DNA from 4 places in the Mesorhizobium sp. RCC_202 genome. Region 2 is predicted to be linked to each of the others. Evidence: predicted binding sites of a transcription regulator. Region 2 holds the regulator's gene; each other region holds the start of a gene.
What was found. The regulator PhoB, encoded in region 2, activates phosphate uptake and scavenging genes when phosphate is short. The targets are predictions, from matches to a motif close to TGTCATNNANCTGTCAT.
Positions count from the first base shown of each region.

Region 1: a site for PhoB is predicted at 4,969-4,985, ahead of AB6802_RS12005 (esterase-like activity of phytase family protein). Genes of this name have one in related genera too.
Region 3: a site for PhoB is predicted at 5,453-5,469, ahead of phnF (phosphonate metabolism transcriptional regulator PhnF). Genes of this name have one in related genera too.
Region 4: a site for PhoB is predicted at 5,063-5,079, ahead of AB6802_RS03245 (DUF1045 domain-containing protein). Genes of this name have one in related genera too.

Region 1 is NZ_JBFUPO010000004.1:392,129-399,876, reverse strand. It holds gene AB6802_RS12035 (ATP-binding cassette domain-containing protein) at 1-201, opposite strand, end outside; gene AB6802_RS12030 (substrate-binding domain-containing protein) at 285-1,292, opposite strand; gene AB6802_RS12025 (sugar phosphate isomerase/epimerase family protein) at 1,366-2,271, opposite strand; gene AB6802_RS12020 (Gfo/Idh/MocA family protein) at 2,271-3,302, opposite strand; gene AB6802_RS12015 (LacI family DNA-binding transcriptional regulator) at 3,498-4,523, shown strand; gene AB6802_RS12010 (hypothetical protein) at 4,544-4,858, opposite strand; gene AB6802_RS12005 (esterase-like activity of phytase family protein) at 5,075-6,547, shown strand; gene AB6802_RS12000 (MATE family efflux transporter) at 6,653-7,748, shown strand, end outside.
Region 2 is NZ_JBFUPO010000022.1:27,764-35,511, reverse strand. It holds gene AB6802_RS29905 (sugar ABC transporter permease) at 61-1,413, opposite strand; gene xylF (D-xylose ABC transporter substrate-binding protein) at 1,559-2,599, opposite strand; gene AB6802_RS29895 (ROK family protein) at 2,867-4,102, shown strand; gene phoB (phosphate regulon transcriptional regulator PhoB) at 4,265-4,954, opposite strand; gene phoU (phosphate signaling complex protein PhoU) at 4,970-5,677, opposite strand; gene pstB (phosphate ABC transporter ATP-binding protein PstB) at 5,698-6,501, opposite strand; gene pstA (phosphate ABC transporter permease PstA) at 6,498-7,349, opposite strand; gene pstC (phosphate ABC transporter permease subunit PstC) at 7,353-7,748, opposite strand, start outside.
Region 3 is NZ_JBFUPO010000010.1:48,850-56,597, forward strand. It holds gene AB6802_RS22245 (DapH/DapD/GlmU-related protein) at 1-498, opposite strand, end outside; gene phnL (phosphonate C-P lyase system protein PhnL) at 495-1,202, opposite strand; gene phnK (phosphonate C-P lyase system protein PhnK) at 1,271-2,047, opposite strand; gene AB6802_RS22260 (alpha-D-ribose 1-methylphosphonate 5-phosphate C-P-lyase PhnJ) at 2,044-2,943, opposite strand; gene AB6802_RS22265 (hypothetical protein) at 3,003-3,176, shown strand; gene AB6802_RS22270 (carbon-phosphorus lyase complex subunit PhnI) at 3,179-4,294, opposite strand; gene phnH (phosphonate C-P lyase system protein PhnH) at 4,296-4,910, opposite strand; gene phnG (phosphonate C-P lyase system protein PhnG) at 4,910-5,371, opposite strand; gene phnF (phosphonate metabolism transcriptional regulator PhnF) at 5,499-6,245, shown strand; gene AB6802_RS22290 (hypothetical protein) at 6,421-7,401, shown strand; gene AB6802_RS22295 (zinc-binding alcohol dehydrogenase family protein) at 7,416-7,748, opposite strand, start outside.
Region 4 is NZ_JBFUPO010000001.1:704,413-712,160, forward strand. It holds gene AB6802_RS03220 (ABC transporter permease) at 63-809, shown strand; gene AB6802_RS03225 (ABC transporter permease) at 819-1,550, shown strand; gene AB6802_RS03230 (ABC transporter ATP-binding protein) at 1,550-2,365, shown strand; gene phnN (phosphonate metabolism protein/1,5-bisphosphokinase (PRPP-forming) PhnN) at 2,407-3,033, opposite strand; gene AB6802_RS03240 (alpha-D-ribose 1-methylphosphonate 5-triphosphate diphosphatase) at 3,030-4,169, opposite strand; gene AB6802_RS03245 (DUF1045 domain-containing protein) at 4,223-4,930, opposite strand; gene iolB (5-deoxy-glucuronate isomerase) at 5,170-5,982, opposite strand; gene AB6802_RS03255 (DUF3329 domain-containing protein) at 5,988-6,200, opposite strand; gene iolE (myo-inosose-2 dehydratase) at 6,265-7,182, opposite strand; gene iolD (3D-(3,5/4)-trihydroxycyclohexane-1,2-dione acylhydrolase (decyclizing)) at 7,221-7,748, opposite strand, start outside.

The DNA.
Region 1 (7,748 bases), on a different contig from region 2:
CTTGCCGCGCACCAGGATTTCGCCGCTGGTCGGCGTGACCACGCCGGACAGGATCTTGATCAGCGTCGACTTGCCGGCGCCGTTGTCGCCGATCAGGCCGACGACCTCGCCGCGGTCGACGCTCAGATTGACGCCACCCAGCGCGTAAACCTGGCCGTAGGATTTCTTGATGTCGCGCAATTCGATGATGCGTTCGCCCATGCGATCCTCGCTTGAATTCTGCCGATCCGCTTGCCGGCGATCCGGCCGGCCGGGCAACAAACCCGGCCGGCAGCCTTGGGAGGTCAGCGCAGCGCCTGCTTGGCGAGCTCCGAGACGATCTCATAATTCTGCGGCGTGACGAAGCCGGCGCCGGTGTCGACATTCATCGGCGACAGGCCCAGCACCACCTGCTGGCAGAGGCTCAGGATCGGCAGGTAGCCTTGCAGGAACGGCTGCTGGTCGGCGGTCAGCTGCACCCAGCCGCCTTTGAACGCCTCGACGATCTGCGGGCTGGTGTCGAAGCCGAAGTTGAAGATATCGCCGGGCTTGCGTCCGGCGGCCTGCATATAGGTTGGCACATTGCCGAGCATTTGCCCGCCGGGATAGCCGACCGCCTTGACGCCGGGATTGTTCAGCAACGCCGCGGTGATCACCGGGATCGCGAGATTCGGATCGGCGGCCCACTCGGTTGCGGAATTGATTTGAACGACATCGACGCCCGCCTCTTTCAGTGCCGCGACTGTGCCGCGCTCGCGTGCGCCCCGGCTTTCATTCTCGAATGGGCCGATCATGATCGCCTTGTCGCCGGCCTTGAGCCCGGCCAGCTTGAACGCCTCGGCGCCGAGCGCGCGGCCCTGCTGTTCCTGCTGGGCGCCGACGTAACCGCCGCCAAATGCCGCCGTCACCGTCGGCACCGGCACGTTCTGGTACATCATCTTGATGCCGTCCTTGTGCGCCTGTTCGGCCAGCGGCATGATCGCGGCGTCGCCGGGATGGCCCATCATGGCAATGCCGTTCGGCTTGACGGCGACGGCTTCTCGCAATTGCTGCACCATCTTTTCGACGTCCCAGCCCGAGAAGATGTAGTCGACTTTCGGCCCGAGATCGGCGGCCGCTTGCTTGGCGCCATTGTAGACGATGGTACCGAAAGCGTCGCCCTCGGCGCCGCCGACGAAAAAGCGGATGTGCACGTCCTTGCACCATTGGGCGTCGAGCGCCTGCGCCGGCAAGGTGGAAATCGAGGCGCACAGCGCCGTGGCTGCGGCCACGACGGTCGAGCGCAGAACAGTCCTTCTGGTCGTGATGCTCATGCACGTTCCTCCCTTTTGTCCCTCGATCGAGGGTTTTCGACAATGATTTCCGGCTCCTCCAGCCGGCCGGTACTCAAGCCGGATTGGGCAAGTAGCTGTTCCCTCCCCGGCATTGCTTCAGATACTCCAGGCCACGGACCTGCCCGGTGATCTCGAGGTCGTCGCGATAGACCGGGTCGTGCCAGCCCTCGATGTCGATGGCGCCCTTGTAACCGGCCAGCCGCAATTCGCTGATCACCCGCGCCCAGTCGCTGTCGCCGAAGCCGGGCGTGCGCATCTGCACGAAGGGCAACCTGCCGAACACGCCATGCTCGCGGATCACGTCCCAGCGCACCGTGGCGTCCTTGCCGTGGACATGGAAGATGCGCGGCGCCCATTTGCGGATCTGCGGCAGTGGATCGATCAGATAGACGAGCTGATGGCACGGCTCCCATTCCAGCCCGAGATTGTCGTCAGGCAATTCGTTGAACATCAGCTCCCACGCGTCCGGATTGTGGGCGATGTTCCAGTCGCCGGCGGCCCAGTTGCCGTCCATGGCGCAATTCTCGAAGGCAATGCGCACGCCCTTGTCGGCGGCGCGCTTGGCCAGCGGACCCCACACCTCGCGGAAACGCGGCAGGCTGTCCGTTAGCTTCTTGCCGCGCAGACGCCCGGTGAAACCGCTGACCATCGAAGCGCCGAACAGATGCGCATTGTCGATGACGGTTTCCCAGGCGGCAAGCACGCCGCGATCGACCTCGCCATCCTCCAGCGGATTGCCGAACACGCCCAGGGAAGACACGATGACATCCGCATCGCCGATCGCGTCGCGGATCTCGCCGGCAAGGCGTGGCAAATCCTTGCCGCCCAGCGTCTGCCAGAAGAAGGGCTGGATGCTCTCGAAACCGAGCGGCACGATCTGCTTGATGTAGGCCGCCGGCTCATCGAGGTTGGCCCGCACCATGGTGCCGATGCGGATGTCGAGAAGTGGATTTGGCATCACTGTGCTTCCTGCGAAATCGTCACGCGGCGTCCGGTCTCGGCGCTTTCGATGGCGCCGAAAACCATGGCCAGGCTTTTGATGTTGTCGGCGCCGTGCGTCTCCGGCTCGGCGCCGGTCTCCACGGCGTGCATGAAATCCTGGATGATGCCGAGATGGCCGTCGACGCGATCGGCGGGATCGAGTGGCGGCACTTCGATCGGCTGGGTCTTGGCGATGATGCCGTCGCGACCGGACGCAACCACTTCCGCCTTCAGCCCGTCATGGCCGTCCCACAACACGCTGCCGCGCTCGGCGACGATGCGCCAGCTGCCTTCCCAGCTGGTGCGAAAACCGTCGGCGCACCAGGAGCCGGCATAGGTAAACACCTTGCCGCCGCCGAGATCGAAGACGGCACTTGCCGACGATCCCTGCCGGTACCAGGAATTGGCCGGCTCCCATTCCTGGCAGTAGACGCTGGCCGGCTCGCCGCCGGCCATGTAGCGGGCGGCGTCAAACGTATGAATGGCCATGTCGAGCAGCAGCACATGCGCCATCTCCTCGCGAAAGCCGCCGAAATGCGGCGCGACGAAGAAGTCGGCATGAATGCTGGTCGGCGCGCCGATGGCGCCGGAGTCGAGGAAGCGCTTTATGCGCCGGACGTTGGCGACATACCGTCGGTTCTGGACCACGGCGTGCACGCGCCCCGCACGGCGCGCTGCCTCGATGATCGCCTGCGCGTTCTCCGGGCTGTCGGCCAGCGGTTTTTCGGTTAGCAGATGGCAATTATGGGCAAAGGCGGAAAACGCGACCTCGCGGCGCGCGGCGGGGACCACGACATCGAAGACGGCATCGGGCTTTGTCTGGTCGAGAACGGCGTCAAGGCTGGTACCGACGATGGCGCCGGTGAGGTCGTATTCGCGCGCCCTCGCCTTGGCCCGTTCGGCGTCGAGGTCGACAAGCCCGACAATGGCGAGCCCGTCAATCTGCCTTGCGGCATCGAGCCACTGCCTGCTCATCGCGCCGCAGCCGACGAGGACGACATTCATCATCCGGCGTTCCTCCCGTCCGGCCCCTCCAGGCCGAATGTCACGGCATCCACGGCATCACCGTAAACGTTTTTCCGTAAACGTTTACGAGAACACACCCGATAGCGTAGAATGTCAACTGGCGGTCTCTCGAAAATCGTTCCGAAGCCTTGGCCTGAGCGGCGGCCGGTGGTAGCCAAGGCAGGGGGAGAATGATCTTTGGCGTCCAGCATCCACGACCTTGCGCGTCACCTGAACATTTCGATCGGCACCGTGTCGCGGGCGCTGAACGGCCGTGCCGACGTCAATGCCGACACTCGCCAGCGCGTTCTCGATGCGGCCAAAAAGCTCAACTATTCGCCCAACCGGTCCGGCCGCAGCCTCAGGCAAGGCGCCACCCATTCGATCGCCTTCATGCTGCAGCCACATCCGGGCGACCAGCAATATGGCGAGCCGTTCTTCATCCCTTTCCTGATCGGGCTACAGGCGAAGCTTGCCGAGCATGGCCTCGATCTGATGGTCGTGATGGGTGAGCCCGGCCAATATCAACAGGAGCGGTTGCGCCGCGTGGTTGAGACGCGCTGGGTCGACGCGGTCGTGTTGGCCAATACGCGACGGGAAGACGATCGGATCGACTATCTCAGCAAGGCCGGCTTTCCCTTTGCCACGCTTGGCCGAAGTCAGTCCGGCGGCGACACCTATCCTTCGCTCGATATCGATTTCGAGAGAGCGGGTGATGAAGCCGTCGACCGCCTGGTCGCACGCGGCCACCGCCGCATTGCCGCCATCCGCCCTTCGCTTGATCTCAACTTCGGCTACCTGTTCCTCGACGGCTACCGCAAGGCGCTGAAGCGGCACGGCATCGAGGTCGACTCTGACCTGGTCGCCGACGGCTTCATCAACGAGACCGGCGGCTACCAGGTGACGCCGCAAGTCATGCGCTCAAAGGACCCGCCGACGGCCATCATCTTCAACAATGACGCGATGGCGCTTGGCGGCTGCAAGGCGCTGGCCGAGATGGGAATCAAGCCGGGCCATGACATGGCGGTTATCGTCATCGTCGACACGCCGCTTTGCCGCTACTTCTCGCCGACGCTGACCGCCTTCCGTCCGGCGCTTGAACCGATGGGCCAGCGGCTGGCCGGAATGCTGCTCGCCTCCCTCCCCGCCTTTGCTGGCCCGGACGGGCCGCGCATCATCCGCGAGGTCTGGCCGCTGGAACTGATCGCGCGAGAGAGCGATTGATGGCAATCGGCGAAAGCCGATCAATCCACCTTCTTCTCGCCCCGCTCGCCAGCCTTGACGATATCGCCCGTGGTGAACAGGATTTCCTTCAGTTCCGCCCGCCAGTCCTGCTTCTGGCGCAGCAGGAATTCCAGATCCATGCCGAAATGCTTGAACTCCTCGGCTTGCGCGTTCTTCATGATCGCCTTTGCCTGAGGGTCCTTCTCCACCGAGATGCGCTGTTCGTACCAGCCGATCGCTTCCGCCTCCTCGATCAGCGAGGTGATCATGCGGGCAAAGGTCCGCACCTTCTGCGACAGTTCGTTCGCCGGTTCGTGATACTGATCGAAACCCATTTTTCCCTCTCCTCAAATCCCGCGGCGCCGCACACCGATCGCAGGCGGCCGGAGCTTGCCTCCAACGGATCGGAGAGAGAAATGGTTCCGGGATACCCGCCAACCCACCCTGTCACGCAACCATCACGTTCGCGTCCTAGACCGCTTGGCGGAAGGGTGCGGGCGGCGCCCCGATGCGACGTCTGCTCCGAGCTGTTTTGCCACAAGGGGATATCCATGAAACATCTGACCCGAACTGTTTCGCTTGGCGCCGCGCTTGCGCTGTTCACCGCCGTGACGCCCGCGCTTGCCGACGGCGTTGCCTATGTCAACAAGGGTCTGGTCGGCATCGGTCGCATCCCGGCCAGCCAGAAGGACAAGTTCGGCGAAACCTTCGGTTCCGGCTCGGGCATGGCGATCGACACCAAGGGCTGGGCGCGTGACGGCAATGCCTATAAGGGCTCGCTCTGGCTGCTGCCGGATCGCGGCTACAACGTCGCCGGTACCACCGATTACCGCCCGCGCCTAAACACCATTTCGATCGAGCTTGCGCCGGTGGTGCCGGGTGCTGCACCGACAGCAGGCCAGGAACGGTCGGGCGTCAAGGCAGCACTTGCCGACACCATGCTGTTGACCGACGACAAGGGCGCCGACACCACCGGGCTCGATCCACTGAACGGCGTGCGCCCGGCCGCCGGCGACATGCCGATCCTGCCGCAGGCCGACAATGGCAAGCTGGCGCTGGACAATGAGGCGATCGTGCGCCTGCCAGACGGCACCATGTTCATCTCCGACGAATATGGCCCAAACATCTACCGCTTCTCGGCCGACGGCCATCTGATGTCGGCCACCCAGCCGCCGGCTGCCCTGGTGCCCATGCGCCACGGCAAGCCGAACTTCGCGTCCGACAATCCCGGCCCCGGCGCCGCCGAGCCCGATCCGAAGGATCCCGAGACCGGCCGCCAGAACAACCAGGGCCTCGAAGGCATGGCGATGACGCCGGACGGCAAGTTCCTGATCGCCGTGCTGCAGTCGGCAACCCGCCAGGATGGCGGCGATTCCGGCTCGACGCGCCAGAACACCCGCGCGCTGGTCTATGACGCTTCCGACCTCGCCCACCTCAAGCTTGCGCATGAATATGTCGTGCCGCTGCCGGTGTTCAAGGACGCCAAGGGCAAGACCAAGGTGGCCGCGCAGAGCGAGATCGTGGCGCTCTCCGACACCCGCTTCCTGATGCTGGCACGCGACTCAGGCAACGGCCAGGGCCTGAAGGGCGCCGAGTCGATCTATCGCAAGATCAACATTGTCGATCTCTCCGAAGCCACCGATATCGCCAACGGCCCGTTCGACGCCGCCGACAAGCCGGTCGCGCCGAAGGGCGTGCTCGATCCGTCGGTGACGACGGCCAAGCTGACGCCTTTTATCGACATCAACGACAATGCCGAGCTCGGCCGCTTCGGCATGCACAACGGCGCGCCGAACGACAAGAACAATCTCTCGGAGAAATGGGAGGCGATGTCGCTGGCTTCGGTGCTGGATCCGAAGCTGCCCGACGACTATTTTCTGTTCGTCGCCAATGACAATGACTTCCTGACCCAGGACGGTTTCCAGGTCGGCGCCCCCTACAAGGCCGACGACGGCGCCGACGTCGACACCACCTTCCTTGTCTTCCAGGTGACCCTGCCTGGCCTCGCCAGCAACACCCAGTAAGGCGGCGCAGCGCCAGATACCTGCCCATCTGGCTCGGCCACAAAGGCGTGCATGTGCATCAGGCCTGCGATAGCATCGCGGGCCTGAATGATTTTCGGTGCCGACATGGATGACAACAAGCCCAGCCGCCAACGCGTCGGCGACCTGACCAGCGGCCCGATCCCGCGCACGCTGCTTTTGTTCGCGCTGCCCGTGCTCGGTTCCAACGTGCTGCAGTCGCTCAACGGCTCGATCAACGCGGTCTGGGTCGGTCGCTTCCTTGGCGAGGCGGCGCTGACGGCGACCTCCAACGCCAATCTGGTGCTGTTCCTGATCCTCGGCACCGTGTTCGGCATCGGCATGGCGGCGACGATCCTGGTCGCGCAGTCGGTCGGCGCCCGCGACCTGCCCGAAGCCAAGCGCATCGTCGGCACCAGCGCCACCTTCTTCTTCCTCATCTCGGTCGTGTTCGCCGTCTGCGGCTGGATTTGGGTCGATGCCATCCTCACCGGCCTCGGCACGCCGGCCGACGCCTTGCCGCTGGCGCGCAGCTATTTGCGCATCATCTTCGTTGCCGTGCCGATGATGAACCTTCTGTCCTTCGTCATGACCGTGCTGCGCGGCGCCGGCGATTCACGCACGCCTTTTGTCTTCATGGCGCTGGCGGTGGTTCTCGACGTCGTCTTGAACCCATTGCTGATCCGCGGCATCGGCCCCTTCCCCGAGCTCGGCATCGCCGGCTCGGCGACCTCGACGCTCATCGGCCAGACGGTGAGCGTCACCGCCATCCTGATCGTGCTCTATGCGCGCAAGAACCCGCTGCGGTTGGCCGGCGCCGATCTCGCTTTATTCCGGCCCGATCCGGCGCTGCTCAGGATCATCGTCTTCAAAGGCATCCCGATGGGACTGCAGATGATTGTCATCTCGGCCGCCGCGCTGACCGTGATGGGCATCGTCAATTCCTATGGCTCGCAGGTTGCCGCCGCCTATGGCATCGCCGCGCAGCTCTGGACCTATATCCAGATGCCGGCGCTTGCCATCGGCGCCGCGGTCTCTTCCATGGCGGCGCAAAATGTCGGCGCCGGCCGATGGGACCGCATCGGCAAGGTCGCGGCCTCCGGCGTCGGCTTCAACCTGGTGCTGACCGGCGCGCTGGTGGCGCTGCTGTTCGTCTTCGACCGCTCGGTGCTCAGCCTGTTCCTGAGCGGCGACAGCACCGCGA
Region 2 (7,748 bases):
AAAAATTATGCTCGAGCATGATCTTGTCCGAAAACCGGGGTCCACTTTTCGGGATCATGCTCAGACGCGCTTGCGATACATGGTGTCGAGCCACACCGCGATGACCAGCACGGCGCCGACGACGATGCTTTGCAGCGGCGAGTCGACACCGAGCAGCACCATGCCGGACTGCAGCGATTGCATCAAAAGGGCGCCGAGCATGGCGCCGATGATCGTTCCCGAGCCGCCGGCGAGCGACGTGCCGCCGATGACGGCCGCGGCTATGACCAGCAGCTCATCGAGCGTTCCAAGCACGTTGGTGGACGAGTTCTGCCGGGCCGACGAGATCGCCGCCGCGATTGTGGCCAGCACGCCCATGATCATGAACACTTTCATGGTGATCCAGCGCGTGTTGATGCCGGCAAGGTTGGCGGCCTCCGGATTGCCGCCGATGGCAAAGACATAGCGGCCGAAACGGGTTCGGTTGCTGACGAAGGTCATGATCAGTCCGACGGCGATCGCCATCAGCACCGGGATCGCGATGCCATGCGCGATGAACAGGCCGCCCTCGGGCACGGTGATGTTGTTGGCGGCGGCATAGCGGTTCACGATGCCGACCGGCCAGGGGTAGGAATTGGCGAGCCACACCGCGCCCATGATAACCGCGCAGGTGACCGCGCCGAGCAGCGTCTCGGCCCAGATCGGACGCAGCGGGAAGCGGAAACGCTTGCGCTGCACGCGGCCGTTGGACAGCGCGAACACCACGGCGAGGCAAGCGACGATGCCGACGACCCAGCTCCATGTTGCGCCGATCGATCCGGCCGGCCCGCCGCCCATCAGCTGGAATGTCGCATCGAGCGGCGCAACGGTCTGGCCGCTGGTGACCCACCACGCGGCGCCGCGCCAGATCAGCAGGCCGCCCAGCGTGACGATGAAAGCCGGCACTTCGAGATAGGCGATGATGAAACCCTGGAAGGCTCCGATCAGCAGCCCGAGCGCAAGGCCGATGAGCAGCGCCAGGACCCATATCCACGGATTGCCGAGTCCGAGCCCGACGAACCGGACCAGGAAATGCACTTGCGCAAAGCCCATGATCATGCCGATCACGCCTTCGGCGGAGCCGACGGACAGGTCGATGTTGCGCATGACGATGACCAGCACCATGCCCGACGCCATGATGGCGACGGCGGATGTCTGCACCGACAGGTTCCACAGATTGCGTGGCGTGAGAAAAGTGCGGCTGTCGAAATCGAGCGGATTGACGCCGAGGCGCAGGCTGGAAATGACATGCAGCCCGATCCAGATGATCAAAAGGGCACCGACCATGCCGAGCATGCGGGTGTCGATCTCGGTCGCCTTGAGGAACCGGGCAAGCATGCCGAGTTCCGACGCGCGCGCCGTGTCCGCCTGGGGGTTGGACGTCGTGTCGGTCATGATTTCCTCCCGCCGGCTTGCCCGTCTGACGCGGATGCCGGAACCGAGCCTAGAAGCTATCCGCGTGAAGCGGAAACACAAATCTTTGAGAAAACGCCGCGGCTTTCAGGCCGCGGCGCCAGGATTTGATCGAACGTCGGCAAACTTACTTGCAGGCCGCGACGCTGCCGGCGGCGACGCCCGCGCAGACTTCGTCCTTCTTGATCCAGCCGGCGTCGATGACGACGTTGAGATTGTCCTTGGTGATGGCGACCGGGGTCAGGAACAGCGACTTGACGGTGTTGCCGCCGGGCGTCGTGAAGTCCTTCACACCGGCGATGTCGGTCATCTTCTTGCCGCCGGCCAGCTGCGACGCGATCTCGGCGGCGTTCTTGCCGAGTTCGCGCGCGTCCTTCCACACCGACACGGTCTGCGTGCCGAGCGCGATGCGGTTCAGCGCGGCGTGGTCGCCATCCTGGCCCGAGACCGGCACGGTGCCGGCGAGACCCTGCGCCGTCAGCGCCGCGACGACGCCGCCGGCAGTGCCGTCATTGGCCGCGACGACCGCGTCGACCTTGTTGTCGTTGGCGGTCAGGAACTGTTCCATGTTCTTCTGCGCGTTGGCCGGCAGCCAGCCGTCCGTATAGGCTTCGCCGACATTCTTGATCTTGCCCGAGTCGATAGCCGCCTTCAGCACTTCCATCGAACCCGAGAACAGGAAGTCGGCGTTCGGGTCGGAGCCCGAGCCCTTGATGAAGACATAATTGCCTTCGGGCTTCGCCTTGAACACTTCGCGAGCCTGCATGCGGCCCACTTCCTTGTTGTCGAAGGTCAGGTAGAAGACGTCCTTGTTCTCGATCAGGCGGTCGTAGCCGACGACCGGAATGCCTTCGTCCAGAGCCTTCTGCACCGCCGGGCCGATGGCGGAGGCATCCTGCGCCAGGATGATCAGCGAGTTGGCACCCTGCGAGATCAGGCTTTCGACGTCGGTCAGCTGCTTGCCCGGATTGGACTGCGCGTCGGCCGAAATGTACTTGTCGCCGGCGGCTTCGATCGCTGCCTTCATCGCGGCTTCGTCGGTCTTCCAGCGCTCTTCCTGGAAGTTGGACCACGAAACGCCGATCACCTTGTCCTTCGCCTCGGCGACCGACGCCAGCGTCAGCGACATGGCGACACCCGCCAGAATGGCGGCTGTGAATTTCTTCATAATATCCTCCCTGCGCCGTGCGGCGCGACCAGACTAGCCCGAAGGCCGGCACAAAGGCCCTTTTTTTCGAGCCTCAAAAAAATACTGATGCAGCGATGAGGTGCTGTCAACAGCGATTCTGATGGGATCTGATGGCGCATGCTAATTTTTTCGAGGCCCGCAATAAATAATGACACGACTTCGCGCTTCTGCCACTATCCCTAGCGCGTCAACGACGGCCCATGGCATGATCACAAGGCCGCGATGACCGGGAGGATTGAGAGAACGATGTCGGTCGGGATCCGCCACGACGACCTGCGCCGGCGCAACCGCGCCATGGTGATCTCGGCTGTGCGCAGGGCCGGCCAGCCGTCACGAACCGAGATCGCCGCCACCACCGGGCTGAGCCACTCCACCATTTCGGCGATCTCCTCCGACCTGATCGGCGAAGGCATCCTGACCGAAAGCAAGGCCAGCGAAACCACATCGCTGAAACGCGGCCGGCCACAGATCGGCCTGGCGCTGAGCCCCGAGGCGGCGGCCGTGGTAACGGTGGTGCTGTCGCTGAATTTCCTCTCCGTCGCCGTCATCGACTATTCCGGCCATGTCGTTGCCGAGGAACAGCGGCGGGTCGACACGCTGACCATGCCGCGCGACGAGCTGGTCGGCGAATGCGTGGCAATCGTGCGGCGCAGGCTGGAAGACCCCGACCTTGATGTCGGCAGCGTCGCCCGCATCGCCATGGGCATTCAAGGCATCACCGATTCCCACGCCCGCGCCATGCTGTGGTCGCCGATCACGCCGCTGACCGACATTGCCTTTGCCGACATTCTGGAAAAGGAATTCGGCATTCCCGCGACCATGGAGAACGACTGCAACATGATGGCCATCGCCCTGCAGTGGCGTGACCCGGCCCGCTACCGCGACAATTTCATCGCTATCCTTTTATCGCATGGCATCGGCATGGGCTTGGTGCTGAAGGGTGAATTGTTCACCGGCACGCATTCCTCCGGCGGCGAGTTCGGCCACATGATCCACCGTCCCGGCGGCGCGCTCTGCCGCTGCGGCCGGCGCGGTTGCGTCGAAGCCTATGCCGGCAACTATGCCATCTGGCGCGCCGCCATGGGAGCGAGCGAAGACGCCGAGCCGACCGATGTCGGCGACCCCGAAATGCGGGCGCTCGCGGCAAAGGCGCGGCTCGAGGACGGTCCGGAACGTGAAGCCTACCGGCGCGCCGGCGAAGCGCTTGGCTTCGGTCTCGGCAGCCTGTTCGCGCTGATCGATCCGGCGCCTGTCGCCATGGTCGGCGTCAGCGCCGCCGCTTTCGACCTGATCGAGCCCGCCCTGCGTGAGACGATCGCCCAGACCGCCGGCGGCCAGCATTCCAGGTCGATTTCCTTCGACACCGAGCCCAACGAATTGCCGCTGATCCGCGAAGGCTGCGCCATGCGCGCGCTGACCTTCGTCGACCAGGAGATCTTCGCGCCGGGCGGGCAGGCGCGGGCAGGCAAGCACGTCGCATAGGGCGCGAGTGCAGGCGCGGGGATATGCTGAGATTCAGGTCAGGCCGAGTCGAGAATGGTAGGTTCCGAGAACCGGAACGGAGCGTACTTTAGGTACGTGAGTACCGGAAGCGCAGGAAGCTGCCATTCGCAGGCCGGCCTCACCTGAATATCAGCATATCCCCTAGTCTTCCCTGATCGCGTAGCCCGCCCCGCGTATGGTTCTAATGACGTCCGGCATGCGGCCATTGTTGACCGCCTTGCGCAGGCGGCCGACATGCACGTCGACCGTGCGTTCGTCGATGTAGATCGTCTCGCCCCAGACATTGTCGAGCAACTGGCTGCGCGAGAACACGCGGCCGGGGTGACGCATCATGAATTCGAGCAGCCGGAACTCGGTCGGCCCGAGCCGGATCTCGCTCTTCTTGCGATAGACGCGGTGCGATTCACGATCGAGCACGATGTCGCCGACCTTGAGCACGCTGGACAGCACTTCCGGCTTGGCGCGCCGCAGCAACGCCTTCACACGGGCCATGAATTCCGGCGTCGAGAACGGCTTGACCAGATAATCGTCGGCGCCGGTGGAGAGGCCCCGCACGCGGTCGCTTTCCTCGCCGCGCGCGGTCAGCATGATGATCGGCAGCCGCTCGGTCTCCGGCCGCATCCTGAGCCGGCGGCAAAGCTCGATGCCGGAAACCGCCGGCACCATCCAGTCGAGGACGAGCAGGTCTGGCACATTCTCTTGCAGGCGGATCTCGGCCTCGTCGCCGCGGCTCACCACCTCGACGTGATAACCTTCGGATTCGAGGTTGTAGCGGAGCAGCACCCCTAGCGGCTCCTCATCCTCCACCACCATGATGCGTGGCGCGATCATTGGGTAACCTTTTCGTCAGGCCGCCGGTGCTGGCATCGCCGTCTCGTCCTGCTTCGGACGGTTGGCGGGCAATTGCGTGCCGGTCAGGACATAATAAGCGTTTTCGGCGATGTTGGTCACGTGGTCGCCGATACGCTCCAGGTTCTTGGCGCAGAACAAGAGGTGCGTGCAAGCGGTGATGTTGCGCGGATCTTCCATCATATAGGTCAGGAGCTCGCGGAAGACGGAGGTGTATTTGACGTCGATGCGCTCGTCGTCGTTGCGAAGCTTGGCGAGCGCAGTGGCATCGCCAGCCGTATATTCCTGGATAACGGCCTGGACCTGGATCAGCACCATCTGCGCCATGCCGTCGATCGAATGCGAGAGGTCGCGTGGCGCGGCGCTGACGCCGACGGAGCCGACTCGCTTGGCGATGTTCTTGGCGAGATCGCCGATGCGCTCGAGGTCGCCGGCCATGCGGATAGCGCCGACAACGCTGCGCAGGTCGTCGGCCATCGGCTGGCGCTTGGCAATCAGCGTTATGGCGCGGTCGTCCAGTTCGCGCTGCCGCGCGTCCATGATCGCATCGTCGGAGACGACACGCTGCGCCATCGCGTTGTCGGATTCAAGCAGGGCCCTGGTCGAAGCACCGACCATGGAACCGGCAAGATCGCCCATATCGATGATCAGCCGGCTTATCTGCCTCAGATCCTCGTCGAAGGAAGCGACGGTATGTTCGGCCATAATGATGTCCTCGTATGAACTCAGCCGAAGCGGCCGGTGATGTAATCCTGCGTGCGCTTCTCACGCGGCGAGGTGAAGATCTTCTCGGTACGGTCGAACTCGATCAGCTCGCCCAGATACATGAACGCCGTCTGCCGCGACACGCGCGCCGCCTGCTGCATGTTGTGGGTGACGATGACGATCGTATACTCGGCCTGCAACTCGTCGATCAGTTCCTCGATCTTGGCGGTCGACAGCGGGTCGAGCGCCGAGGCCGGCTCGTCGAGCAGGATGACCTCGGGCTTCACCGCCACCGTGCGGGCGATGCACAGGCGCTGCTGCTGGCCGCCGGAGAGGCTGAGGCCGCTCGCGTTGAGCTTGTCCTTGACCTCGTTCCACAGCGCCGCGCGCTTCAGCGCCAGCTCGACGCGGTTGTCCATCTCGGCCTTGCTGATCTTCTCATACAGCCTGACGCCGAAGGCGATGTTCTCATAGATCGACATGGGGAACGGCGTCGGTTTCTGGAACACCATGCCGATCTTGGTGCGAAGCAGGTTCAAGTCCTGCGAGCGATCGAGGATGTTCTTGCCGTCGAGCAGCACCTGCCCTTCCGCGCTCTGCTTCGGATAGAGCTCGTAGATGCGGTTCAAGACGCGCAGCAGCGTCGACTTGCCGCAGCCCGACGGGCCGATGAAGGCGGTGACGCTGCGCTCGGGCAACGACAGGTTGATGTTCTTCAGCGCCTTCGACTGGCCATAGTAGAAGTTGAGGTCCTTGACCTCGATCTTGGCCTTCTCGACGGTCGTGTCGACTGCGTTCAGATCGGTGGACAACATCGGTTTCATCTGTCCTCTCTGCGTCCGGTCAGGCTGCGGGCAACAATGCTCAGCGCGAGAACCGTCAGGGTGATTATGAGTGCGCCCGTCCAGGCCAGTTGCTGCCATTCCTCATAGGGGCTGAGCGCGAACTGGAAGATGGTCACCGGCAGGCTGGCCATCGGGGCATTGAGATTGCTCGACCAGAACTGGTTGTTGAGCGCGGTGAAGAGCAGGGGTGCTGTCTCGCCGGAGATGCGGGCGATCGCCAGCAGGATGCCGGTGACGATACCCGACATTGCCGCGCGATAGGCGACCGAGCGGATGACCACCCAGCGCGGCGCGCCGATGGCGGTGCCTGCCTCGCGCAGCGCGTTGGGCACAAGGTTCAGCATGTCCTCGGTGGTGCGCACCACGACGGGGATCACCAGGATCGACAGCGCGACGGCGCCGGCGATCGCCGAGAAATGGCCCATCGGCCGCACCATCAGCTCATAGACGAACAGGCCGACGATGATCGAAGGCGCCGACAAAAGGATGTCGTTGATGAAACGCACCACGGTGGTCAGCTTCGAGAACCGCCCATACTCGGCCATGTAGGTGCCGGCCAGAACGCCGATCGGCGTGCCGACGAGAATGCCGATGATGGTCATCACGATGCTGCCGTAGATGGCGTTGAGCAGGCCGCCGGCATCGCCGGGCGGCGGTGTCATCTCGGTGAACACCGCCAGCGATACGCCGGACAGGCCCTTGTAGAGCAGCGCGCCGAGGATCAGCGCCAGCCAGGCGAGACCGATGCCGGCGGCGATGACGCACAGCGCCATCATCACGCCGTTCCTGCGCTTGCGGCTCTGGTGGAGGGACGAGGCTGTCGACATGGATCAGGCTCCCGCGCGGCTATCGATACGCAGCAGCATGTAGCGTGCGATGGCAAGGATGACGAAGGTGATGAGGAAGAGGAGAAGGCCGAGCGCCACCAGCGACGAGGTGTAGAGGTCGCCGACAGCTTCGGTGAATTCGTTGGCGATGGTCGCCGAGATGGTCGTTGCCGGCGCAAACAGCGAGGCGCTGATGCGGTGCGCATTGCCGATGACAAAGGTGACAGCCATGGTTTCGCCGAGCGCGCGGCCGAGGCCGAGCATGACGCCGCCCATGATGCCGACGCGGGTATAGGGAATAACCACGCGCCGCGTCACTTCCCAGGTCGTGCAGCCGATGCCATAGGCCGATTCCTTGAGAACCGCCGGCACCGTGTCGAACACGTCCTTGGTGATCGA
Region 3 (7,748 bases), on a different contig from region 2:
GGTGCGACGGTCGAAGCGCTCGCGGATCGGCTTTGCCGGCACGCCGCCGACGATGGTGTAGGGCGCGACATCCTTCGACACCACGGCGCCCGCGCCGACCGCGGCGCCGTCGCCGACGGTGACGCCTGGCAGGATGGTCGAGCCGTGGCCGAGCCAGGTGTCGTGGCCGATGGTGACGCGTTTTGCCCGACGCTCAGCGAAGAACTCGCTCTCGTGTTCGGCGTCATCCCAGTAGTCGGAGGCGCGGTAGGTGAAATGGTGCAGCGTCGGCCGCCAGGTCGGGTGGTTGGTGGCGTTGATGCGCACTGCCGCCGCGATGTTGGAGAACTTGCCTATGGTCGTGCACCAGACGGCGCAGTCCTGCATCATGTAGGAATAGTCGCCGAGCTCGCATTCGGCGACGCGGCTGCGCTCGGCGATCTCGGTCCAGCGTCCCAATGTCGAGTTCTCGACCTGCGCCGTCGGGTGGATCAGGGGCGATTCCGAAAGCTTCATCATGCCGCGACCTTGCCTGCGGCGAAGCTGGTGACGTCGATGATACGGTCGGCGACCGCGTCGCGCACGTGGAGATCATGGAAGATGCCGAGCAGGGCGACGCCCGCCGCCTTCTTGGCAGCGATCAATTCGACCACAACATCGCGGTTTTTTGCGTCGAGCGAAGCGGTCGGCTCATCGAGCAGCAGGATCGGATGTTCGGTGATGAAGCCGCGCGCGATGTTGACGCGCTGCTGCTCGCCGCCCGAGAAGGTTGCCGGCGGCAGCGCCCAGAGTTTTTCCGGCAGGTTGAGCTGCGCGAGCAAGCTGCGAGCCTTCTCCCTCGCGATTTCCCTGTCCTCGCCGCGCTCGACCAGCGGCTCGGCGACGACATCGAGCGCGGAGACGCGCGGCACGGTGCGCAGGAACTGGCTGACATAGCCGATGGTGCGGCGGCGCACGGCAAGCACGGTGCGCGGATTGGCGGTGGCGAGGTCGATCAGTCCGCTCTCGTGCTGGACGATGATCTGGCCTTCGTCGACGGCATAATTGCCGTAGAGCATTTTCAGGATCGAGCTTTTGCCGGCGCCCGAAGGACCGCCGAGCACGGCACATTCGCCGGCCTTGATGGAGAAGGAAACGCCGGCGACGACGGGCAGTTTGATGCCATCGCGCAGATGCATGGTGAAGCTTTTGGCGACATCGGAGACAACAAGCGGCGTAGGCATATTAGAGTCCTTTGTTTTTCCGCATGATCTGGCCTGAAAACCGGCCTCCACTTTTCGGGATCATGCGGTCACACCTGCAAAATCGAAGAAACGAGCAATTGCGTATAGGGCGCGCGCGGATCGTCGAGCACGCGGTCGGTGAGGCCGCTTTCGACGACGCGGCCGTCCTTCATCACCATCATGCGCTGCGACAAAAGCCTTGCCACGGCGAGGTCGTGGGTGACGACGATCGCGGCCAGTCCGAGATCGGTGACCAGTCCCCGCAACAGATCGAGCAGGCGGGCCTGCACCGAGACATCAAGGCCGCCGGTCGGCTCATCCATGAACACCAGGCGCGGCCCGGTGACCAGATTCCGGGCGATCTGCAGGCGCTGGCGCATGCCGCCGGAAAAGGCGCGCGGCTCGTCGTCGATGCGGTCCTCATCGATCTCGACGCGCGACAGCCAGTCGACGGCGGTGGCGCGGATCTTGCCGTAGTGGCGGTCGCCCACCGCCATCAGCCGCTCGCCGACATTGGCGCCGGCCGACACCGTCATGCGCAGGCCGTCGGCCGGGTTCTGGTGGACAAAGCCCCAGTCGGTGCGCATCAGGAAGCGGCGCTCGGCCTCGCTCATCCGGTAAAGCTCGCGGAACTGGCCGTCGCGCATGCGGTAGCTGGCGGTGCCGGACGACGGCAGCAGCCGGGTCGACAGGCAGTTGAGCAACGTTGTCTTGCCGGAGCCGGACTCGCCGACCACCGCCAGCACTTCGCCCGGCCACAGGTCGAAAGTGACGTTCTCGCAGCCGACGCGCGAGCCGTAGAATTTGGAGAGTGCGGAAACGCGCAGCAGCGGTTCGTCGGTCATTCGGCCGGCTCCGTTTTTCCCAGGACAAGATGGGTTTCACGCGCGAGGTGACCGTGATGGCCGTCCTCGCGACGCTTCTCGCAATGGTGTGTGTCGGAGCAGACGAACATGTGGCCGCCATGGTCGTCGAGGATGACCTCGTCGAGATAGACGTTTTCGGCGCCGCACAGCGCGCAGGGCTGGTCGAAGGTCTGCACTTCGAAAGGGTGGTCCTCGAAGTCCAGGCTCACCACGTCGGTGAAAGGCGGTACGGCATAGATGCGCTTCTCGCGGCCGGCGCCGAACAATTGCAAAGCCGGCGAACGATGCATTTTCGGATTGTCGAATTTGGGCGTCGGCGAAGGATCCATCACATAGCGGCCCTCGACCTTGACCGGATAGGCGTAGGTGGTGGCGATGCGGCCGTGCCGGGCGATGTCCTCATAGAGCTTGACATGCATCAGGCCATATTCCTCGAGCGCATGCATTTTGCGCGTTTCGGTCTCGCGCGGCTCGAGAAAGCGCAGCGGCTCGGGGATCGGCACCTGGAACACCAGCACCTGGCCGGCGGTCAGCGGCTGTTCCGGAATGCGGTGGCGGGTCTGGATGATCGAGGCCTTGGCCGTCTCGGTGGTGACGGCGACATTGGCGACCTTCTTGAAGAAGGCGCGGATCGAGACGGCGTTGGTGGTGTCGTCGGCGCCCTGGTCGATGACCTTGAGCACATCATCGGGCCCGATGATCGAGGCCGTGACCTGCACGCCGCCGGTGCCCCAGCCGTAAGGCATCGGCATCTCGCGCGAGGCGAACGGCACCTGGTAGCCGGGAATGGCGATGCCTTTGAGGATCGCCCTGCGGATCATCCGCTTGGTCTGCTCATCGAGATAGGCGAAGTTGTAGGTGGCGATGTCGGTCATGGCGATCACGTCCGCTCTGTGCTAAGGTATTGGTGCTCAAGACGCGGGGGCAGGCCCACATGGATTCTACCGGTTGGTTGCATCTTGGCGTGCTGCTGCTGGTGTTTGCCGGCATCGTGGCTTTTGTGCTGTGGAAGATGGTTCTGCCCGCGCCAAAGGCGCCTCCACGCGGCGAGACCGTTGCCGGCGCGCGTGGCTTTATCGGCCTGTGGTTCGGTGGCGGCGGACGTTAGGGTCATTCCGCAGCCTCCCGCTTCTCCTCGGCAGCCTTGTCCTCGTTTTCGCGCGCCTCGTATTCAGCCCGCATGCGGCGAACCAGGCCGAGCTCGGCCTGGAAGTCGACGTAATGCGGCAGCTTCAGGTGCTCGACGAAGCCGGTCGCCTGCACGTTGTCGGAATGCGAGATGACGAATTCCTCGTCCTGCGCGGCGGCGACGACATCCTCGCCGAGCTCGCCGGCGCGCAGCGCCCGGTCGCAGAGCGCCATGGCCATCGCCTTGCGCTCGCTCTGGCCGAAGACCAGGCCGTAGCCGCGGGTGAATTGCGGCGGCGCCTTTGCCGAGCCCTTGAACTGGTTGACCATCTGGCATTCGGTGACGCGGATCGAGCCCAGCGGCACGGCGAAGGGCAGTTCCGGCACGTCGAGCTCGAGCTCGACCTCGCCGATGCGGATCTCGCCGACGAAAGGATGGTTGCGGGCATAGCCACGCTGCGTCGAATAGCCGAGCGCCAGCAGGAAACCTTCATCGCCACGCGACAGCGCCTGCAGGCGGATGTCGCGCGCCATCGGGAATTGCAGCGGCTCGCGTGTGATGTCGCCGGGCAGGTGGTCGCGCGGCATGTCGCCATCGGCCTCGATCAGCCCTTCATGGGCGAGGATCGCGGAGACGCGCGGCATGGCTTCGGCTTCGACCGGGCGCTCAACCGGCGTCTCGACCTCGGCGCCGGCGGCAAGCTCGGGATCGAGGAGACGATGCGTGTAGTCGAAGGTGGGCCCAAGCACCTGGCCGCCGGGCAGGTCCTTGTACGTCGCCGAGACGCGGCGCTCGACCTGCATGGCGCCGGTGTCGACCGGGTTGGTGTAGCCGAAGCGTGGTAGCGTGGTGCGGTAGGCGCGCACCAGGAAGATCGCCTCGATCATATCGCCGCGCGCCTGGACGACCGCCAAGGCGGCAAGCTCACGGTCGTAGAGCGAGCCTTCACTCATCACCCGGTCGACGCCGAGCGCCAGCTGTTCGACGATCTGATCGAGACGCAGCGCCGGCACCGATCGGTCGCCGCGGCGGCGCTCGGCAAGCAGGCGGTGCGCATTGGCGATGGCGGCCTCGCCGCCCTTTACCGCGACATACATGTCAGGCCTCCATCGTCTTGATGCGGGTGGTGCGCGGCAGGCAGGTGAGACTGCCGTCCCGTCCCGTCAGGATGATGTCGACGCCGCGCGGAAAGCGCTGGTTGTTCTGCTTCCACTGCTCGACGAAATGGCGCGGCATGCCGGGTGGCGCGATCATGGAGGTCTTCTCGATGCCAGGGCCTTCGAGCAGGAGCGCCGGGCCCGAAGCGAGATCGTCGACCAGAAGGATCAGCGTCGTCGAGCGGTCAGGATATTCCTGCGTGCCTTGGGCAAAGCCGTCGAGCGCCGCCATCTCGGCCGGGTTGGCAACCAAAGCGAAATGGGCGTCGGCCGGCGTGTTGGCCAAAGGCGCGCCCGAATGAAAGCCGAGCCATGCCTTGACGGAGGCGGCTGCCTGCAGCGGCGGATCGAGCCAGACCGGCGTGTCGTTGTCGCACAGCGCCAGCGCCACCGCGCCGGCGATCGCCGACAGCGGCGCGGGCGGATGCGCAAGCGAGGGCAGGGTCTGGACCGTGCCGGGGCGTGCCATGGCGTCCATGATGGCGCGGAACACGGTCTGGGCGTTGAAGACTGGCTCGGCGAAGCCGCCGTCGATCGATTGCGTGGCGATATCCATCAGTCCTCTCCGCGCACCATGGTGAAGAAATCGACTTTCGTCGCCGCCGTCTCGACGCGGCGTTTTTCACGTGCCGCATCGAGCGCCGCGCGCAACGGCGCAACGAGCTTTGACTCGACCGCCTCGCGCTGCGCCGGGTCCTGCCAGAGCGCATCGGCGATGGCCGCAAGCCGGGCTTTTTTCTTGTCGCGACCGAGCGAATAGCTGTGACCAATCTGGCCCGAAGGCAGGCGCACCGTGGCGCGGGTGACTGTCGCCTCGCCGACATTGAAGGGCGCGCCGCCGCCGCCAATCCGCCCGCGCACCGTCACCAGCCCGGTTTCAGGACCGCGCAGCAATTCGGCGTCCGAGGGCAGGCCGGAGCCGTCCCACAGACGCGCGATCTCATCGGCCGCGGCATGCGCGAGCGTTGCCATCACGGCTTTCCGCTCCGCCTGCTCGCGTGCTTCCTGTCCTCGCATGATGCAGCTCCTTGCATGACTCAAATTTGTCTATTGATATAGACAACTATACAAATTATACTTACCTCGTAGCGGGTGTCCATGACGGGTGGATGACAGGCTCGAAAAATCGCCTGGGGGGCGCTGAATGATCGGACTGGCCAGCAGTATAGAGCGGCGCAATGGCGTATCGCTGTGGCGGCAGATCGCCGACAGGATACTGCAGGGAATAGCGAATGGCGATTTCGCCGAGAATACCGCGCTGCCGCCCGAGGTCGCATTGGCCGAACGCTATGGCGTCAACCGACACACGGTGCGCAGCGCCATTGCGGCGCTGGTGCAGGAGGGTGTGCTCCGGGCCGAGCAAGGGCGCGGCACCTTCGTTTTGTCACGCAAGCGGCTTTCCTATCCGATCGGCGCGCGCACGCGCTTCTCGACGGGCCTGCAAGGGCAGACGACCGAACGGCACATCGCGCTTTTGTCTTCCTCGACCGAGCCGGCCAGCCGGCGCATCGCCGAGGCGCTGGGCATTGCCAGGGGCGCAGCAGTGATCCGGCTGGAGACGCGCGGCGAGGCCGATGGGCATCCGATCTCGCGCGCCACCACGTGGTTCGACGCCAAGCGCTTCGCCGGCATCGAGGTCGCCATGGCGGAAACCGGGTCGATCACCGCCTCGCTCAAGCGCTTCGGCGTCAATGACTATCTGCGGCACTCCACGGTGCTGTCGGCGCGTCATGCCGACGCCGACGATCTCGCCGCGCTCGATCTGCAGCCGGGCGCTATCGTGCTGGTGACCGTCGCCGTCAACGTGACGCTCGACGGCCAGCCGATCCAGTTCGCGGAATCACGCTTTCCGGCCGAGCGGGTGGAGCTCAGGCTGTCAGCCGGCGATTAGCTAGCCGCGAAAGCGGGACAAGAGTATAATACCTGCGCCACTGCCACGTCCGATGAGCAAAACCTCTGGTGGGTGCCGCAGGATGCTGAAGTCCAAGTGTTGGCCCGCTCTGCATCTGCCCACCCTCATGCTTATGGGTGCTCTCGGCGGCTGTACGGGCGGGAGCCCCCCGCCCGTGACCTTCAGCCTAACGGATCTCGGCACGCTCGGCGGAAGCCAAAGTTATGGCTGTGCCATCAACGAGGGCGGACAGGTCGCTGGCTACTCCACCACCGCCAACGACGCGGAGGTCCATACGGCGACGTGGACCGGGAAGGTCGTGGCCGACCTCGGAGCCGAGGGCGGAGCGTCCGGCTGTCCCCAGGGCATCAACGATGCGGGACAGGTGGCCGGCTTTTCCCCTGCCGCCGCTACGTCCGACATCCATGCGACGCTGTGGACGGGGACGACGCCGACCGACCTCGGCACCGTCGCCGGAGACCACAGCATCGCCATCGGGGTCAATGCCAAAGGTCAGGTGGCTGGGAATTCGACGTTTTCTGAAACGTCCCTCGAACATGCCGCGCTGTGGAGTGGCGGCATCGCGAAAGATCTCGGGACGCTGGGCGGGGATAGCAGTTCCGCGATGGGTCTCAACGATAGCGGTTGGGTGGTCGGCTATTCGGAGACATCAGGCAATTCCAAGACCCACGCGGTGCTGTGGAAGGGAACGCAGCCCACCGATCTCGGCGCGCTCAGTGGCAATTACAGCTACGCCATGGCCATCAACAATCTCGGTATGGTCGTCGGCTATTGCGTGCTCGCCTCCCAGGCGGGGACCCACGCCACCGTGTGGGCCGACATGAAAATCTCCGATCTCGGCACGCTCGGTGGCCAATTCAGCATGGCGCTCGGAATCAACGACGCGGGGCTCGTGGTCGGAAACGCCGCGCTCAAGAATACATCCACGCACGCCGCTTTGTGGATCGGGAAGCACATTTACGATCTCAACGAGATGCTGGACGGGAGCGGTCGCGGCTGGACCCTCCAGGAGGCGCGCGACATCAATGGTGCTGGTCAAATCGTCGGGTGGGGCGACAATCCATCGGGGCAGAAGCACGCGTTTCTGCTCACGCCTACCAAGCCCATACCGCTTACCACGGAAGGCGGCCAGTAGAACCCCGGACCATATCACCCGATCTCGATCACCGCTTTGATGAGGCCGGACTTCTCATGTGCCCATCTGGCGAGATCGCGCGGGGTGCCGGCAAGCGTCGTGCGGTGGGTGACGAGTTTGCCGAGCGGCACGCCGCCGTTGCGGATCGAGGCGGCGACGTGGTCGAAATCGGCCTTCAGCGCGTTGCGGCTGCCGACCAGCGTCATCTCGCGCTTGTGGAATTCGGGGTCGGAGAACGCAATGTCGTCCTTGACGACGCTGACCAGCACCAGCGTGCCGCCATGCGCGACATGGGCGAAGGCCGACTGCACCGACGCGGTGTTGCCGGTGGCGTCGAAGACGACATC
Region 4 (7,748 bases), on a different contig from region 2:
ACGACATGCACCGAAGCAAGGCGACCTGCCGATGCATTATCTCGACGCCCGGGGAGGCGTAGGTGGACTTTCTCAACGGTCTGAAGGATCAGCTGTCGACGGCCTATGAGCTGTTGGCGGCCGGTTGGGGTTTGCAGCTGCTCTGGGGTATCGGCTGGACCTTGGCCGTCACCGCCGTCTCGATGATGATCGGCGCGGCGCTGGGCTCGCTCGTGGCTGCTGCCAAGCTTTCGCAGCGTGGCGGCCTTAGATTCATCGGCGAGAGCTACACGACCGTGTTTCGCGGTGAGCCGGAGCTTCTGGTCATCTATCTCTTCTACTATGGCGGCACGCAGATCCTGACCGGCGTGGCGCGGTCCACCGGATCGATCGGTTCGACCGACATTTTGAACATGCCGAGCTTCCTCGGCGGCGTGCTCGCGGTCGGCATCATTTCGGGCGCCTATCAGGCCGAGGTCTTCCGCGGGTCGTTCCTGGCCATCCAGCGCGGCGAACTGGAGGCGGCGCGCGCCTATGGCATGTCTGCCTGGCTGCGTTTTCGCCTCGTGATCATGCCGCAGGTCTTGCGTCTCGCGGTGCCGGGATTGGGCAATGTCTGGCAGCTGACCATCAAGGATTCGGCTTTGATCTCGGTCACCGGCGTCGCCGAGCTGATGCTGACGGCGAACAAGGCCGCGCGCTCAACGCACCATTCGCTGCTTTTCTACACGGTCGCCGGCATCCTCTACCTGGTGATGACGTCGATCTCTACGCCGATCTTCGACAAGGCCGAGCGTTACACCTCACGCAGCTTTCTGCGTCCGAAATAAGAGGTCGCGGTGGATTACAACTTCTACCTTTCGACGATGTGGAGCGTGCTGAAAGCACTGCCGCTGACGCTCGAGATCTGGTTCTTCGGCATCGCCTTCGGCCTGGTCATCGCCACCGGCCTGACCTGGTTGCGGGCATCGGGCTACAAATCGGGCGAGTATTTTACCCGGGCCTATGTCTTCGTCTTCCGTGGATCGCCGCTGCTGGTGCAGCTCTATCTGATTTATTTCGGACTCTCGCAGTTCGATTTTGTCCGCCACAGCCCAATCCTGTGGCCGATCCTGCGCGACCCGATGTATTGCACCATCGTCGCCATGGCCTTGAACACCGCCGCCTATGAAAGCGAGATTTTTCGCGGCGCGCTGCGGGCGGTGCCAGTCGGACAGATCGAGGCCGCCAAGGCGTTCGGCATGTCTCCAATTACACGGTTCCGCCTTGTAACCTTGCCCATCGCGTTGCGGCTGGCCTTGCCGGCCTATTCCACCGAGATCATCCTGATGACGAAGGCGACCGCGCTCGCTTCCGTGGTGACGATCATGGAGATGATGGGAACGGCGCAGAAAATCCAGCACGACACATTCCGGCCGATCGAGGTGCTGACCTGCGCCGGTGTGGTCTATCTGTTGCTCAACCTGTCGATTGCCCGGCTGTTTGCCTGGGTCGAATACCTGCTTTCCCCGCATCTGCGCCCCGCGCCCGAGCAGTCCCAGCAAATCAAACCCGTACCGGAGGTGTTGTGATGTCGGCTAGTCTTGCCGCTGCCGCGAGTACGGCATCGTCCGCCAACGAAGCACCCGCCATCAGCGTCAAGGACATGCGCAAGTGCTTTGGCGATCACGAGGTGCTGAAGGGCATTTCGCTCGAGGCGCACAAGGGCGACGTCATTTCCATCCTTGGCTCGTCGGGCTCGGGCAAAAGCACGCTGCTGCGCTGCATCAACCTTTTGGAGACCCCGGATTCCGGCGAAGTGCGTGTCGACGGCGAACTCATCAAGATGAAGCCGGGACGGGACGGCAATCAGCTGCCGGCCGATATCCGTCAGGTGGAACGCATCCGCGCCAATCTTGCCATGGTTTTCCAGAGCTTCAATCTCTGGTCGCACATGACGGTGCTCGAGAACCTTGTCGCGGCGCCGACGCATGTGCTGAAACGTCCGCGGGCGGAGTGCCTGGAGCAGGCCGAGGCATTGCTGAAGCGGGTCGGGATCTGGGAGCGGCGCAACTACTACCCGCCGCATATGTCGGGCGGCCAGCAACAGCGCGCCGCGATAGCCCGGGCGCTGGCGATGAACCCCAAGGTCATGCTGTTCGACGAGCCGACATCGGCGCTCGATCCGGAACTGGTCGGCGAGGTGCTGCGTGTCATGCGCTCGCTCGCCGAAGAAGGCCGCACCATGCTGGTCGTGACGCACGAAATGGGGTTTGCCCGCGACGTGTCGAGCCAAGTGATGTTCCTGCACAAGGGCGAAGTGGATTGCCTGGGCGAGCCGAAGGAAATGTTCGCCAGACCGTCGACGCAGCAATTCAAGCAGTTCATCACCAACTTCAACAAGTAAGCGCAACTTCCCCTTCTCCCTTGTGGGAGAAGGACAAGGCGCTAAATCATGTCCGAGAGATCGGAGAACGCCATCGCCTTGCGCAGGATCTCGGTGAAGCGCTCGCCGGCGATTTGCTTGTCGCCGCTGTTGTCGATCGAAGTGACATCCGGTCCCGACAATTGGACACTGGTGCTGCGCGCCAGGCGGGCGAGCACTTCGCCGCGCGATTCGCGGCCGCGCGCCGCCAGCCGTTCGGCGAGGATTTCCGGCGTTGCGGTGATCTCGACCACGGCCAGGTTGGCGTAGCGCTCGCGCAGCGCCGGGATGACCGCGCGCGAGACATTGGCCACGGCAACATGGCCGTTGGCGACAGCCCAGTCGACATCGGCCGGCAGGCCGTAGCGCAGGCCGTGCGCATCCCAGCAGAGCGCGAAGGCGCCATCGATCTCAGCTTCGGCGAAGGCGGCGTCAGCCAGCGTGTCGTGGTCCTCGCTCGCCGCATCGCTCGGCCTGGTGATGACACGGCGCACGAATTCCAGCCGTGTCTCACCGGCAAAGCGCGCTTTGGCGTAGCCGATCACCGTGTCCTTGCCGGCGCCGCTCGGGCCGACGACGGCGACGAAGACGCCGTTGCGGATCGGGAAGCTCTCAGCCAACTCGCGTTCGATCAGGGCCGACACCATCATGCGACCCGACGCCCTTCGCGCCACACCGTGCGCACGACCGGCACATGGTCGTCGACGCGCACCCGCACCAGGTCGGCGCGGCGGCCGGGCTCGATGATGCCGCGATCGGTAAGGCCAACCGCCTCGGCGGGGTTTTTCGAGACCATGGCGACCGCCTGCGGCAGCGAGATGCCTTCGACGACGTCGCCAAGGAAGAAGGCCGACTGGATCAGACTGAAGGGGATGTAGTCGGAGGACAGGATGTCGAGCAGGCCGTCGGCGGCCAGTGTGCGCGCCGAGACATTGCCGGAATGCGAGGCGCCGCGCATGACGTTGGGCGCCCCCATCAGCACGCCGAGACCCGCCGCCTTGGAGGCCTTGGCCGCTTCCTCCGTCGTCGGGAACTCGGCGACGCGCACGCCCTGCTCGATCGCCTCGTCGACATGACCGATGGTGGCGTCGTCGTGGCTCGCCAACACGATGCCGCGTTCGTGACAGGCGGCCGAGATGAAGACGCGGTTCGGGCCGGAATTGCGGGCCGATTCCGCCATCCGCTTCTCGCAGAATTTCTGGAAATCGCGATCGGAGAGCTTCAGCTTGCGCTGGTAGTAATAGGCATAGGTCTCGAGGTTGACGAACTGGCGCTGTCCAGGCGCGTGATCCATCAACGAGGCGAGCTTGACCCTGTCGTCGGTCTCGAAATTGGCGAAGGCCTTCAGGCAATCCGGCGCCGAGACCTCGCAGCGCAGATGGATGAAGTGATCGGCCCGAAGCCGGTCCTCGCGCACGCTGTCCTCGATGGCGTCGGCGAGCTTGCGGATATCGGCGGAGGTCAGGTCGGCGTCCTCGTCCATGCCGACGCGCAAGGCGTCGAGCACGGTGGTGATGCCGGCAGTGGCAACCTGCGCGTCATGGGCAAGCACGGCGGCGATCGGGTTCCAGCGCACCTTGGGGCGTGGCGCATAGTGGCCCTCAAGATGATCGGTGTGGAGTTCGACGAGACCGGGGATGACGTAATCGCCGCCCATATCCTCGCCAGTGCGGGTGCTGCCCGGCTCGACAGCGGCAATCAGGCCATCGCGCAGCAAAAGCGAGCCCTCGACGATTTCATCGGGCAGCACGATGCGGGCATTGGTGAGAATGGTTTCGGCGGTCATCTCGGGCGGTCCTGTCTCAAGCAGCGGAATCGGCAGCAAAATGGGCGGTCATCTCAGGCGGTCTTGCGGGCCGGGTGGTGGCCCAACGCATGGTGGGAAAGCACCATGAACGGAGCACCCGGCTCGCTTTCGACGAACAAGGTCAGGGCATCCACCGGCACCGGCTGCCGCAGCACGTCGGCGAACAGGCTGTCTATCGCTGCGCGCAGACGTGGGCTTTCCTGTGGCCCGACGCGTCCCGAAAGCGTCATGTGGAAGCGGAACGTGTCGAAGACATAGGGGTAGCCCCACTGACAGAGGTTGCGGAACTCGTCCGGCTTCAGCGCATCCGGGCTACGGCGCTCGATCTCGACCTCCGTCAAAGGCGCGCGGAAAGGGTCGAAACCGCGCACCACCTCGCCGGCAAAATCATTCAACGGCGCAAACGGAGCTTCAGGCACCAGGGCGAAGAAGCCGTCGATCTGGCCGACGACGAGGCGCGGAATGACGACGGGCGGCGTCGCCTCGGCAAAAGCGTCGAGCGCGGCGCGCAGCGAAGCCTCCGTCTCGTTCGGCGCCAGGCGGAACGGCGCCTTCAGTGTGGCATGGAACCCGTATCGCCTGGCCGACGCCGTGTGGAAGGCAACTTCGGCCGCCGACAATTCGCCAACGGCCTCGACCGGACGTGTCGCCGCGCCGAACGGATCGCGGCCCAGCCAGTTGGCGGCGATGCGCGCCAGCGGCTCATCCTGCCTGGGAGTGTAGTAAATGGCGTAGCGCATGAGCGTTCCTCGTCAAGCGCGCTGCGCCCTAACGACTATGCGACGCGCTTCAAGTCCTGGTTTTTGGCAAGCCGCAAAAACGCCGAGGCGCTTTGGCGACGTGCATCAGACCCGCTGCCATAGGTGATTTCCATGACGGATTGACGAAGCTTTCATGGGTTTTCGAAGGCAAGTCCACCCTCAAGGTGTTTAGCCGACGATTTTTCCGCACTGGACCAATGGTTGCGCGGTAAGCCCGCTCAAGCCTTCATCAGCCATTCGTGCTCGGCGGCGTTGTGGAACTTCCACGTCCGCTTCGGGCCGGCCATGACGTTCAAATAATAGAGATCGTAGCCGTGACAGGCCGCGCAGGGGTGATAGCCCTTGGGCACCAGCACGACGTCGCCATCCTCGATCGCCATCGCTTCATCGAGTTCGCGCTCCCCATTGCCGTCGGCGTCGGTATAGACACGCTGGAAGGCAAAGCCCTGCGGCGGGTTGAGGCGGTGGTAATAGGTCTCCTCGAGATAGGATTCCGCGGGGAGATTGTCCTGGTCGTGCTTATGCGGCGGGTAACTGGAGGTGTGGCCGCCGGGCGTGATGACTTCGACGACCAGCAGCGAGTCGGCCGGCTTGCCCTCGGGCAGGATGTTGGTGACGTAGCGCGTGTTGGTGCCCTTGCCGCGCACCTCCTGGCCAAGATCGTCCGGACCGATGACACGGACCGGCAGGCCACCGCCAAGACCTGGCGCGGAACAGACGGCGAGCTCCAACTCGGTGTCGGCCGTCACCGACCAGTCGGAGCCTTGCGGAATATAAACCGACCAGGGCTTGCCTTCGAACGGCGACATGCGCTCGCCGAGCAGGCCGAGATCCTTGCCGCCGGCCGATGCCTTGCCCTTGCCGGTGACGAAGACCAGGCAGACCTCGCGGTCGCCGGCCTGGCCGGATGCTGTCTCGCCGGATTTCAGCCGATGCAGGTCGAAACCGACATAGGTCCAGCCGGCGCTCTGCGGCGTGACATGTGCGACGTGACCATGGCCCTTGTCGGCCTTGACGAGCAGTTTCGACATCGCGGTCACTCCTTCGGTTGATCGTCGGCCTTTTTCTCCTCGGCCGGCTTGTAGAGATAGAAAAACTGCCACACCGCGTAGCCGGCGAAGCCGAGGGCGATGACGCCCCAGAACGGCGTGCCGGTGGCGAACTCGATCACCGACCAGATCAGACAGACGGCGAGGATCGCGACGCGCCGCCACAGCGGCTTGAAGAAGGGGTGCTCGTAATCTTTCATCGCGCCATCCGGAAATTGCCTGACCGGTTCTCAGATAAGCCAGCCATGACAGTCAATCCAGCGCTCACGTGTTGGGGAAACCTTGCGTCTCGACCGTATAGCCGGCGGCCGTCATCACCCGCATCAGCTCCTTGTGGCCGACCTGAGCCATCTTCAGCGGCGGGTTCTTCTTCGGATCCTGCTCGGCTTCGACGACGAACCAGCCCTCATAACCATGATCGGCGAAGCGCTGCACGATGGCGCCGAAATCGAGCGAGCCGTCGCCCGGCACGGTGAAGGCGCCGAGCGCCACGGCGTCGAGGAAGGACTGCTTCGTGCGGTCGAGACCGTCGATCACGCCCATGCGCACGTCCTTCACATGGACGTGGTTGATGCGCTTGTGATGGTTGTCGATGGCGCGCAGCACATCGCCGCCAGCGAAGGCGAGATGGCCGGCGTCGAGCAGCAGCGGAATGCCTTCGCCGGAATGGCGCATGAAGGCGTCGAGCTCCGGCTCGGTCTCGACCACCGCCGCCATGTGATGGTGATAGGAGAGCGGCATGCGCTGCTCGGTGCACCATTCGCCGAATTCGGTCAGTCGCCTGCCATAGGCCTTCATCTCGTCGCCGCTGAGCTTCGGCTTGGTTGCCAAGGGCTTGGAGCGGTCGCCCTGGATCGAGCGGCCGACCTCGCCATAGACGATGCAGGGCGCGTTGACCGCCTTGAACAGGTCGATCATCGGCTGGATGCGATCCTTGTTCGCCGCCATATCCTCGTTGACCAGCGTGCCGGAGAACCAGCCGCCGCAGAGCGTGACGTCGGCCTCCTTGAGGATCGGCAGCATCGTCTTCGGATCGTCGGGGAAGCGGCGGCCCTTCTCCATGCCGGTGAAGCCGGCCGAGCGCGATTGGCGCAAGCACTCCTCCAGCGACACGTCATCGCTCAATTCCACCAGATCGTCGTTCCACCACGCGATGGGGGACATGCCCAGTTTGGCTTTCAAGTCGTCACTCCACTGTCACTTCGTTGCCGACGCCAGGCTCAACCTTCCCGGCTGCCCACCGCTTCCTCGTACTTCTTGCGCGCAGCGTTGACCTCACGCCGCGCCGAGACTTCCGGCACGGCGACATCCCACCAATGGCCGCCGGCCTCGGTCGACACCAGCGGATCGGTGTCGATGACCAGCACCGTGGTCTTGTCGTTGCTCTTTGCCTTGGCCAAAGCCGTTTCCAGCTCGGCGATCGAGGCCACTTTCTCCGCGATGGCGCCGAGGCTTGCCGCATGCGCGGCGAAGTCGACATCGGGCAGCACCTCGTGGCGCGAGTCCTTCAGGAGATTGTTGAAGTTGGCGCCACCGGTCGCCATCTGCAGCCGGTTGATGCAGCCATAGCCGCGGTTGTCGAGCAGCACGATGGTGAGCTTCAGCCCCAGCATCACCGAGGTGGCGATCTCGGAATTGAGCATCAGATAGGAGCCGTCGCCGATCATGACGACGACCTCCTGGTCGGGCTTGGCCATCTTGGCGCCGAGGCCGCCGGCGATCTCGTAGCCCATGGTCGAGAAGCCGTA